2 regions of the Clostridioides sp. LIBA-6622 genome follow, and region 2 is predicted to be linked to the other one. Evidence: riboswitches for the same ligand, from Rfam matches in the RefSeq annotation. Region 2 holds a riboswitch; the other holds the start of a gene.
What was found. A riboswitch is a leader RNA that binds a small molecule or an ion and turns the genes downstream of it on or off. The one in region 2 is predicted to bind glycine.
Positions count from the first base shown of each region.

Region 1: another riboswitch for glycine. It lies ahead of gcvPA (aminomethyl-transferring glycine dehydrogenase subunit GcvPA); the one in region 2 lies ahead of ACTG47_RS12245 (alanine/glycine:cation symporter family protein).

Region 1 covers NZ_CP196998.1:1,753,062-1,759,642, forward strand. The annotation lists gene ACTG47_RS08340 (Na+/H+ antiporter NhaC family protein) at 1-1,508, shown strand, start outside; tRNA gene ACTG47_RS08345 (tRNA-Leu) at 1,618-1,698, shown strand; gene ACTG47_RS08350 (VOC family protein) at 1,845-2,210, opposite strand; glycine riboswitch at 2,705-2,810, shown strand; gene gcvPA (aminomethyl-transferring glycine dehydrogenase subunit GcvPA) at 3,020-5,494, shown strand; gene gcvPB (aminomethyl-transferring glycine dehydrogenase subunit GcvPB) at 5,494-6,581, shown strand, end outside.
Region 2 covers NZ_CP196998.1:2,574,920-2,581,500, reverse strand. The annotation lists gene ACTG47_RS12245 (alanine/glycine:cation symporter family protein) at 1-1,294, opposite strand, end outside; glycine riboswitch at 1,484-1,572, opposite strand; gene ACTG47_RS12240 (DNA topoisomerase III) at 2,002-4,122, shown strand; gene ACTG47_RS12235 (flagellar protein FliS) at 4,226-5,479, shown strand; gene ytvI (sporulation integral membrane protein YtvI) at 5,544-6,581, opposite strand, start outside.

The DNA.
Region 1 (6,581 bases), 820 kb from region 2:
TAATTAAAGCTAGTGGGATAAATGTGTTTGCTACATTTATACAAGCATTTTTAGATTTAGTTGATAGAGCTTTGGTATCGTTATCAGACCCGTGGAATGCAGGTATAATACTACAAGTTCTAGCAATTGGAGGAGTGATAAATCTTGTTGCAAAAATGGGAGGAGCTAAGGCTATAGCTGAAGCACTTGCCAAAAGAGCAAAATCAGCAAAAGGTACACAAATTATAACATGGTTTTTGGGTCTTTTAGTATTCTTTGATGATTATGCCAATTCGTTAATAGTAGGGCCTATGATGAGACCTGTTGCAGATAAAATGAAAATATCAAGAGAAAAATTGTCCTTTATAATAGATGCTACAGCAGCACCAGTTGCTGGATTAGCTATAATATCTACATGGATAGGTCTTGAAGTTGGTTTAATACATGATGCTTTTGAAAGTATAAGTGTGGATGTTGATGCGTTTGGTATATTTTTAAATACAATACCATTTAGATTTTATAATATATTAATATTAGCATTTATTGTAATATCAGCATTATTATTAAAAGAATTTGGACCAATGAGAAAAGCAGAGATAAAATCTAGAAGCAGAAAAGTTGGTACAGACCTTGATGAAGGTGTAGAAGAATTAGATGATTTAGCTCCAAAAAATGGAGTAAAATTGAGTGTGTGGAATGCTATAATTCCAATAGGGACATTAATAGTAGTTGCTCTAGCATCATTCTATTACAGTGGATATACATCTATAATGGGTGGTGAAGATAAAGCTTTAATACAATTATTTACAAATTCACCATATTCTTTTGAGGCAATAAAAGAAGCTTTTAGTGCATCTGATGCATCTAGAGCATTATTCCAATCTGCACTTGTTGCAAGTTTAGTTGCTATTATAATGGCTATAGTTAAAAAGATTTTTACAGTGTCAGAAGCAATTGATGTTTGGATAGATGGAATGAAAAGCTTAGTAATCACTGGTGTAATATTAATACTTGCATGGTCATTAAGTTCAGTAATAAAAGAATTAGGTACAGCTAAGTTTTTAATACACTTATTATCAGGTTCATTACCTCCATTCTTATTGCCAAGTTTAATATTTGGTTTAGGAGCAATAATATCTTTTGCTACTGGAACAGCTTATGGAACAATGGGTATACTTATGCCACTTGCAATACCACTAGCATACTCACTAAATCCTGATATGTCTTATGTAATAGTAAGTACAAGTGCAGTTTTAACAGGTGCAATATTTGGAGACCATTGTTCTCCAATTTCAGATACAACAATACTTTCTTCAATGGGAGCTGGCTGTAATCATATAGACCATGTTAATACTCAAATGCCATATGCTATATTTACAGCAGTAATCACTATTGTATTTGGATATATACCAGCTGGCTTTGGACTGCCAATATATATAGTGTTACCATTGGCTATAGTGGCTGTGTTTGTTGGTATTCAAATAATTGGTAAGAGAGTTGATGAAGCAGAGATAGAACTTGCAGAATAAGGATATAAATAAATTTCACCTTTTATTATCATTGTTTTGTTAGTTTTTAGATAATATTAAAAAGTTATTGAAAATAATAGCGAAATATAGTAAAATAAAAGAGTGATAAGCGGATGTGGCGGAATTGGCAGACGCACTAGACTTAGGATCTAGCGCCATTGGCGTGGGGGTTCGACTCCCTTCATCCGCATTATACAGTACTTAGTTGTGCTGAAAAAAACTGGGGTTGCTGGCTTTCGGAGTGGGCTATCCCGTTTTTATTTTTTGATAAATAAATCAAATATAAAAGCACATTGAGTGTTTTCAAATTAGAAGATACATGTAATATACAATTGTCTATACCCAAAATGCCCACCTTACACCAAATCTATCTTCAAATCTTACAGTGCATGGACTGTAATCTGTGGATTGTATTGGGTTAATTGTAATACTTTCAAACTCCATGTTTGAATAAGCTCTTTTTAGCTCATCTTCGTTATCAAATTGGAGGCATAACTGATATCCTCCAGACCTTGAAACTCCATCACTATTGCCAAAATCATTTAGTATGAGCAATTCATCATGAATTGTCAGTTCTGCATGAACAACAAGATTTGAATTGGAATCTTCAATGAGTGTTTTAACATCAGCATATAGAGTGTTCTTATATAACTCTATCGCCTCCTTACAATTTCCGTTAAAATATATATGCGTTGCCAGCATTAAAATTCCTCCTGTATTTTATATTACACTATCATTCACATTATCTGAATAAATGTTATTTGTATTATAACATAACTAGTTGAAAAAGGATATTGACAGTCCCATGTCGATAACCTGAAAGCATATTTAATGCTTTTTTGCTGTTTAAAAGTGTGTATAAATATAAATTTGTTAATGAGAAAAAATCTTATTTTTCACAAAGATAAAGTTGCAAACGATTCTATTGTATGTATAAATATATCTTTAACATAATATAGTAAATTACAATATAACTTTACTTTTAGTGTTTTATATGACATGCTAATAATAAATTAAATAAATATATTATTTTACATTAATATATAACATATACGTATAAAAGTTAATATTATAAAAGTAGTATAATTGATAATAAAAACTTAACAAAAAAATTAATACATAAAAAAAAATAAATATAATGTGTTGACATTTAATCGAAATATTCATACAATAAAAATGAAAATAAATATTTCCAAATGAGATTAGCGAGAGAGACCTTTATATAAAAAGGCGCCGAAGAAGAAATTTAAGAAAATGCCAATTCTTAGAGAAACTTTCAGGCAAAGATATCGCTAATTGATGGGACTCTGGAGAGACTTAGGTTAGTACACTATAAGTCACCGAAGAAGCAAAATAATATTAAATTATTAAATCTTTCAGGTATACAAACAGGGATATATAGGCTAGGATTATTTTCTATGCTGATATATCTTTTTTTTATGAAAAAGTATATGACATAATATCAAAATTACTTAAATATAGTGGGTCTAAATTTATGGGGAGGGTTATATATGAATGAATTGAAAAGAGTACCTTTGTATAATATACACAAAGAGCTTGGAGCAAAACTTGTTGAATTTGCTGGTTGGGAGATGCCTTTAGAATATGAAGGAATAAATAAAGAGCATGAAATGGTTAGAAAAAGTGCAGGTATCTTTGATGTATCTCATATGGGAGAGGTACAAATAAAAGGAGTAGATTCAGAAAAATTTATACAGAATTTAGTTACAAATGATATAAGCACATTAAAGATAAATGACATTATATATACACCTATGTGTTATGAAAATGGTGGAGTAGTCGACGATTTATTAATATATAAATTTGGTGAAGAAGATTATTTATTAGTAATAAATGCAGGTAATATAGATAAAGATGTAGCATGGATAATAAAGCAAAGTAAAAGATACAATGTAGACATACAAAATGTTTCTAATAAAGTTAGCCAATTAGCAGTTCAAGGGCCTAAGGCAGAAGAAATTCTTCAAAAAATTACAGACATAGATTTAAAATCAATAAAATTTTATAAATCAATTCCATCAGTAAAAATATGTGGTTTAATTTGTTTAGTTTCAAGAACAGGATATACTGGAGAAGATGGATTTGAGATATATTGTAAAAGTGAACATACAGAAATAATTTGGAATGAAGTTTTAAAGGTTGGAGGAGAGGACATATGTCCTGCTGGTCTAGGTTGTAGAGATACTTTGAGATTTGAAGCAGCTCTCCCTCTATATGGTCATGAAATAAATGAACATATATCTCCAATTGAAGGAGGATTATCCATTTTTGTAAAAACAAATAAAGAAGATTTTATTGGAAAAACAATCTTATCAGAAGAAAAAGAAAATGGAGCAAAAAGAAAATTAATAGGATTTGAAATGCAAGGTAAAGGGATGCCTAGAAATGGATATGATATAAAGATTGGTGACAAAACAGTAGGTTTTGTAACAACAGGATGTGCATCTCCAACAACAGGAAAGATTTTAGGTATGGGAATTATAGATTCTGAATATGCAAAATCAGGAAATGAAATAGGTATAGCAATCAGAAAAAAAGTTGTTCCTGCCATGGTAGTTAAGAAACCTTTTTATAAAAAGCAATATAAAAAAGATACTACTATATCGAATGAAGAAAATAAATTTTCATATATACCTGCTACAAATGAAGATAAATCAAAGATGTTAAAGGTAGTAGGGTTAAATTCAGTTGATGAATTATTTTCAGATATACCAGATGAAATAAAGTTAAAAAGAGATTTAAATTTGGAAAGTGGAAAATCTGAATTAGAAGTAAGTAAAATAGTAAAGAGGTTGTCGGAAGAAAATTTAAGTTTAGAAGACTTAACTTGTTTCCTTGGAGCTGGTGCATATGACCACTATATACCATCAATTATAAAACATATAACTTCAAGGTCTGAATTTTATACAGCATATACTCCATATCAGGCTGAAATAAGTCAAGGGACTTTACAAGTAGTATTTGAGTTTCAATCTATGATTGCAGAAATTACTGGCATGGAAATTGCAAATGCATCAATGTATGATGGAGCAACTGCTGCAATAGAAGCATGTATAATGGCTATGAACCAGACTAGAAAAAGTAAAATAGTAGTATCAAAAACTACACATCCTGAAACTTTATCAGTACTTAAAACTTATCTACAATATAAAGATTGTGAAATAGTAGAAATTGATTTTTGTAATGAATATGGAACTACAGATATAGAAAAATTAAGAGCTTCAGTAGATAAAGATACAGCATGTGTTCTTATACAGACTCCTAACTTTTTTGGAATTATTGAAGAGATGGGAGAAATAGAAAAAATAACTCATGAAAATAAGGCTATGTTAATTATGAGTGTTGACCCAATATCATTAGGTGTTCTAAAGACACCAGGTGAAATAGGAGCAGATATTGTTGTTGGAGAAGCTCAATCACTAGGAAATCCTATGAACTTTGGAGGACCTTATGTAGGATTTTTAGCTAGTAAATCTAAGTATATGAGAAAAATGCCAGGGAGAATAGTTGGGCAAAGTTTAGATACAGAAGGCAAAACTGCGTATGTATTAACTTTACAAACTAGAGAGCAACATGTAAGGAGAGAAAAAGCAACTTCTAATATATGTTCAAATCAAGCCTTAAATGCTCTTGTAGCTTCAATATATATGTCTACTATGGGAAAAGAAGGCTTTAAAGAAGTTGGCATGCAGTCTATGAAAAAAGCACATTATGCTTATAATAAACTTATAAAAACAGGAAAATATAAGCCAATATTCAAAGGGAAATTTTTCAAAGAATTTACTGTACAAGGGAATTTTAATATAGAAACAATAAATAATAAGCTTTTAGAAGAAAATATATTAGGTGGTTATAATTTGGAACACAATTATCCAGAATTAAAAAATTCAACTTTACTTTGTGTAACTGAGAAAAGAAGCAAAGAAGAAATAGATAAGTTAGTTGGAATAATGGAGGGATTATAATGAAAGAATATAATAGTTTGTTGATAGATATATCTAAAAAAGGCAGAAAAGCATATTCACTTCCAAAGTTAGATATAGATGATATAAAAGTAGAAGATATGATTGACCAAAGTATGGTTAGACAAAGTGAGTTGAATTTGCCAGAAGTTGGTGAATTAGAATTGGTTAGACATTATACCCTATTATCAAATAAAAATTTTGGAGTTGATACAGGTTTTTATCCTTTAGGTTCTTGTACTATGAAATATAACCCTAAAATAAATGAAGATATGGCAGCACTTCCAAACTTTACAGGAATGCATCCATACCAATCTTCAGACATAGCACAAGGTTCTCTTTCTTTAATGTATGACTTGTCAAATAGACTTGCAGAAATTACAGGTATGGATGAAGTTACACTACAACCTTCAGCGGGTTCACATGGCGAGTTTACAGGGCTTATGATTATAAAAGCATACCATGAAAATAGAGGGGACCATAAGAGAACCAAAGTAATAATTCCAGATTCTGCTCATGGAACAAATCCAGCAAGTGCAGCTATGGCAAACTTTGATGTGATTCAGATAGCATCTGATAAAAAAGGAGCTATAGATATAGAAGCGTTAAAAGAAGTTTTAAGTGATGAAGTAGCAGCTCTTATGCTTACTAACCCAAGTACTCTTGGACTATTTGAAAAAAATATAAAAGAAATAGCAAATCTTGTACATGAAGCAGGAGGACTTTTGTACTATGATGGTGCAAATATGAATGCTATTATGGGAATAACAAGACCTGGAGATATGGGATTTGATGTAGTGCATCTTAATCTTCATAAGACTTTTTCTACTCCTCATGGAGGAGGAGGTCCAGGAGCTGGTCCTGTTGGAGTTAAAAAAGAATTGATACCTTTTTTACCAATACCAGTAATTGAAAAACAAGAAGATAAGTATGTATTAAATTATAATAGAGAAAAATCTATCGGAAAAATTAAAAATTTCTATGGTAATTTTGGAGTGCTTGTAAGAGCTTACACATATATATTAACGATGGGAAGAGATGGTCTTAAAGAAGCTAGTGAGATGGCAGTTTTAAATGCTAATTATATTAA
Region 2 (6,581 bases):
TAGGAGATAGTGCAAGTAAAGCTATTAGGTTAGGTATTGCCATAAGTCCATTTACAATATCAGCAATTATCCAAACAACTTCTAATTTTAAGAATGCACCTAACAGTACCATAGCAACAAATACAGTTCTATATCCATTCATACCTTTTACACCAAATAGGAATTCAAAACATCTTTCGCCATAATAACTCCAACCTAAAATTGTAGTAAATGCAAATAATGTCAGACTAACTGTAAGTAATATTGGTCCAAATGTAGGAATTGCTCCATTAAAAGCTGCTTGTGTCATAACAGCTCCATTAAGGTCTGAGCACCATACTCCTGAAATAACAAGAGAGAATCCAGTAAGTGTACAGATTATAATAGTATCTATAAAAGTACCTGTCATAGATATAAGACCTTGCTCTGCTGGCCATTCAGTTTTAGCTGCAGCTGCAGCTATTGGAGCACTACCTAGACCAGATTCATTTGAAAATACACCACGAGCGATACCATTTCTAATAGCTAGTGAAATAGTTGCTCCAAGGAAACCACCAGTTGCAGCAGTAGTTGTAAAAGCACTTTTAATTATTAGCATAAAAGTTTCTGGTATCTTGTTCCAGAAAGATATTAAAATAATTCCACAGATTGCAATATATATAACAGCCATAAAAGGTACTATTTTAGTAGCTACATTAGATATACTTTTAAGACCTCCAAATACAACTAAGGCTACAAATAATGCTAATACAACACCTGTAATTCTAGGGTCTACACCAAAACTGCTATTTATTGCATCTGTTATTGAATTTACTTGGGTAAAAGTACCTATTCCTAAAAGTGCAACTAATATACCACTTATAGCGAAAAATATTGCAAGAGGTCTCCATTTTTCACCCATACCATTTACTATGTAATACATAGGTCCACCAGACACTTGACCATTTTTGTCTTTAGTTCTGTATTTTATTGCAAGAACACCTTCTGAATACTTAGTAGCCATTCCAAAGAACGCTGCTATCCACATCCAAAAAAGAGCACCAGGTCCACCCGCTTTAATAGCTGTAGCAACACCTACAATATTACCAGTACCAACTGTGGCAGCTAGTGCAGTACATAAAGCTGCAAAACTTGAAACATCACCACTACCTTTGTTTTCAGCAGAGAATATTAATTTAATAGCTCTTGGAAGTTTAGTTATTTGTATAACTCCAAGCTTAACAGTAAGTAATATACCAGTACCAACAAGTAGTACTAGTAAGGGTGGTCCCCAAATAAAAGCATCAACTTTGTTTAAAATATCAATTAGATTCATAAAAACACTCCCTCATTTTTTTTTGCTTTACATAATCAATAGAATTTTTAATGAAGTAATTGACAGGAAATAAGTATAATTTATTAATAATTTCTAGTGTAATAAAAAAAGCTAAATCTAAAAAAGATTCAGCTCTGGATATACACTAATTAGCAACCAAAATAAAAGTATTAACAATACTGAATTTGGTAGATAATCCCTGTCCTTTTGCCTGAGAGATTGAGCATAAAAGCCTTGCCCCTTCGGCGCCCATAATGGGTCTCTCCAGAGTTCCGTAAATTTTACAGTCCTACTTTTAAAAAGTACCTGAGAGTGTTACTCCTTCGGTGTGCTATACAGCAACTCTTCTATAAAATCTTAACCGGATATTGATTTGTCATAGCTTATTGTATTAATAATATTAATATAAGTTTTTATGTTTTGTCAACTAAAAAATTAAAAAACAGTAGAAAAATATAAAAATGTAAGCCTAATAACGAATTATAAACTTAAAAATATAAGCAATATACGTAAAAATAGATACCATAATTAAGTATACAAATTAAGTATAAAATAAGTTTTAGATAAAAAAATAAGAAAATCTTAAATAATTAATTAGAGATGATTAAATTATGGTAATATTATAGTTACGATATTAAGAGAAGTTCTATTTATTTAGATTTTAAGTGTAATATGAAATTGGACATAAAGAAAGGAAGTATTTTTAAATGGGAAAAATATTAGTACTAGCAGAAAAGCCTTCTGTTGGAAGAGATATAGCAAAAGTTTTGGGAGCAAAAAATGAAAAAAATGGGTATATAGAAGGGTCAAAGTATGTAGTTACTTGGGCATTAGGTCACTTAGTCACGCTTGCAGACCCTGAAAGTTATGGAGAAAGATATAAATCATGGAACTTAGAAGACTTGCCAATTCTTCCTAAGTATTTAAAGACTGTTGTAATAAAAAAGAGTGGAAAGCAGTTTAATACAGTCAAAGCTCAAATGAATAGGAATGATATAGAAGAGATAGTTATAGCAACAGATGCAGGTCGTGAAGGAGAACTTGTAGCAAGATGGATAATAGAAAAATCACAAGTAAAAAAGCCTTTAAAACGTCTTTGGATTTCTTCAAGCACAGATAAAGCAATAAAAGAGGGATTTGCAAAATTAAAAAGTGGAAAAGAATATGAAAATTTATATTATTCAGCAATAGCACGAGCAGAAGCTGATTGGATTATTGGAATAAATGCAACTAGAGCCTTGACAACAAAGTATAATGCACAACTTTCTTGTGGAAGAGTTCAAACACCTACTCTTGCCATGTTACTTAAGAGAGAGGAAGAAATAAGGAATTTTAAACCTAAAGAGTACTATGGATTGGAGCTAATTGCCACAAAGGGAAGTTCAGATATAAAATTTATTTGGAATGATAAGAATAATAACTCTTCAACATTCAGTAAAGAAAAGATAGAATCCATATTAAAAAAGGTAAAAAATTTAGATATAAAAATATCAGAAGTAAGCAAATCATATAAGAAAAAATATTCTCCTGCATTATATGATTTAACAGAATTGCAAAGAGATGCAAATAAAATGTTTGGATTTTCAGCAAAAGAGACCTTATCTATAATGCAAAAACTATATGAGCATCATAAAGTGCTTACTTATCCTAGAACTGATTCTAGATATTTAACATCGGATATTGTTGGAACATTGAAAGACAGGATAAAAGCTGTAAATGTTAGTGATTATTCAAAGATTTGTAACAAATTGTTAAAAAGTAATATTACAGCTAATAAATCTTTTGTTGATAATTCGAAGGTAACAGACCATCATGCAATAATACCAACAGAGCAGAAGGTATTTATGAGTGATTTTAGTGATAAAGAGCGAAAAATATACAATCTTGTAGTAAAAAGATTTTTAGCAGTATTGTCTCCTCCTTTTGAATATGAACAGACAACTATAAATGCTAGTGTAGAAGGAGAAATATTTAAAGCGAAGGGGAATAAAGTAATAAATTTAGGTTGGAAAGAAAGCTATAAAGATATTGACGATGAAGATGAGTATGAAAGTATACCAAATGTTTTAGAAAAGGACATCCTTAAAGTAAAGGCACTAAAGGTAACTTCAGGTAAAACAAATCCACCTCCATATTTAAATGAGGGTACATTATTAACAGCTATGGAAAAAAGTGGTCTTGGGACAGTTGCTACAAGAGCAGATATAATAGAAAAATTGTTCAATTCATTTTTAATGGAAAAGAAAAATAAAGATATCTATATAACATCAAAAGGGAGACAATTATTGGATTTAGTTCCAGTAGATTTGAAGACACCAGAACTTACAGCTTCATGGGAAAAAAAATTATTGGATATTTCAAAAGGAAAACTTAATAAAAATACATTTATAAATGATATGAAAAATTATTCAAAAGACATTGTATCAGAAGTAAAAAATAGTGATAGTAAATTCAAACATGATAATTTAACTAAAAATAGATGTCCAGAGTGTGGAAAATTCATGCTAGAGGTAAATGGTAAGAAGGGTAAAATGTTGATTTGCGAAGATAGAGAGTGTAATACTAGAAAAACTATATCGCAAGTAACCAATTCGAGATGTCCTAATTGCCATAAAAAATTAGAACTTCGTGGAGAAGGTGAAGGAAGAATCTTTACTTGTAGCTGTGGATATAGAGAAAAATTGTCATCTTTCAACAAAAGAAAACAAGAAGAAAAAAAGAAGGCATCAAAAAAAGATGTTAATCAATATTTAAAAAGTCAAAACAAAAATCAAGAAACATTTAATAATCCATTTGCAGAAGCACTAGCTAAATTGAAAAATAAATAATTTTTATGTTATTATTATACACAATTAGAAGTTTAACTGTATATTAGTTATATGTACTGATATAATATAGTGTATAATTTAGGCATGAAAGTAGGGCTGTTAAATGGATTTGAGTAGTATATTTGAATATTATTGTAAAAAATGTGAGAATACATGGAATAATTCAAGTGTTGAATTATCTGAGAATATAGAAAGATATAGTAAAGATTCACAGAAAAAGAGTGAAAAAGAATTAGATAAATGGATAGATACATTATCAACTCACTTAAAAAAATATCCAAGTGATTTTGTATTGAAAAAAATGTGGGTAAAAAAGGGTGAGATTTTCTTACAAAACACATTAGAAAAAGACAATATCTTTAAGTTAGAAAAAATGGATATTGAAGATAGAAAAAAGTTTTTAGGTATAACAAAACAGTTTATTAGAGATGCAAGAAAATTTGATAATGATTTGCCTATAGGTGATATTATGCAAGCTATGAGGAATGTATGGATTTCAAATGCGTTACAATTATCATTTGGAAAAGAGGTATATTATTCAAAAGCAAACTTTGCATATAGCATGTTATATCCATATACAGACAACTATTTAGACAATACAAGTATAAATGAAGCTGATAAGGTTTTATTTAATCGGTGGTTAGAAAAAAGGCTCTTGGGAGAACAAATTAAACCTAGTAATTATCATGAAAGTAAAGTATCTCAAATGATAGATTATATTGAAAGTGTTTATTCTAGAGCAAAATTTAAAGAAGTTTATGATTCACTATTATTGATATTTGAAAGTCAAGTAAAGAGCTTAAGGCAACAAGATAGAAAGGGTAATTTGTGTAAAGGAGAATTATTGTCTATTTCTATTGAAAAAGGTGGTTCATCTGTTTTAGTAGATGGATACTTAATAAGTGGCTTGATGACAAATGAAGAAATAGAGTTTTGCATTGGTTATGGATTTTTATTGCAAGTATCTGATGATTTGCAGGATATAAAAGAAGATTTAAAATCCAATCATAAAACTGTTATGACGGAAACTATAAAAAATGGAACTTTAGATGAAATTACAAATAAATTAATAAATTTTACTATTGAATTAATAGATGGTTTTAAAATTAACAATAAAAATGAATCTGTAATGGCTATGATAAAAAATGATTGCTTAATGTTAATTTTATTTTCTGTAGTGTATAATTCTGAATTTTTTTCTAAGGAATATATAAAAAAAATAGAGAACTTTATTCCATATACAATATCTTACTCTTTAGAGATTAAAGAAAAAATGAAGGAAAAATTTAAAGATGTAGATGTTTTAAATAATAAAGACGAATATGAAGAAATGATAGATATTATCTGTAAAGAGTAGAAAAAATAGTGAGATATATTATATATCTCACTATTTTAAGTTTAAAGAAAATGTAAAAGTTAATCTATTTAAATGCAGTGATAATACCATTATCATGTAGATTTTTTATGATTGTAGCTGCGATAGGGAATCCAAATAATCCAGCTATTCCAAATAGCTGAGCTCCAACAAACATACACATTAAAGTTATTAAAGGATATAGACCAATTTGGTGTCCCACTACTTTTGGTTCTAGTATTTGTCTAACTACAGTTATAATAATATATAGTATTAGAAGACCTATTGCTAAGTTGATATTGCCATTAATTAATGAAATAATCATCCAAGGTGTCAAAATACTTCCTGTACCTAAAACTGGTAAAATATCAACAAGTGCTATGATGACAGATATAGCAAAAGCATTTTCAACTCTTAGGATATTGAGTCCAATAAGTAGTTCTATAAATGTCACTGATAATAGTATTGCATATGCTTTTAGTAGTTTTAAAAGAGCGTTAATACTACTATTTTTTATGTTTATTATCATTAACTGACTTTTTTCTGGAAACTGTTTTAATATAAAGTCTACTATTTTTTGATAATCAAAAGTAAAGAAAAAAGAAGCAATCAAAGTGATAATAAGTTTTAGCATAAATGCAGGTGTTTTACTTGCAATACTTGCTATAGTATTAAGTGCATTTGTCGAAACAGAGGCTACTAAAGACATCATCGATTGACTTATATTATCCCAACCAAGTATCAATGCTAGGTTAACATTAGGTGTACTAGCATCTATTTTAGAAAATAAAGTATTTAGTGTTGGTTGTATATTTGATTTATATATTTCAGGAAGCCTAAAAAATATGTCACTTATACTTGTAAATATTTTTGCACCAAAGCTAATTAATAAAAATATGCATAATCCATAAAAGGCTAAAAGTACTACTACAGAAATAAATGTACGATTTAAATTCGTATTATTTGTAATAAGTCTTATAATAGGTCTTAAGATGGATGCAATGATAAAACTAATTACAAAAGGCATCAACAATGGTAATAAGAATTTTAACGCAATATATACAATACTTCCTATTAAGACAACATATGTAAATTTAATTATAAA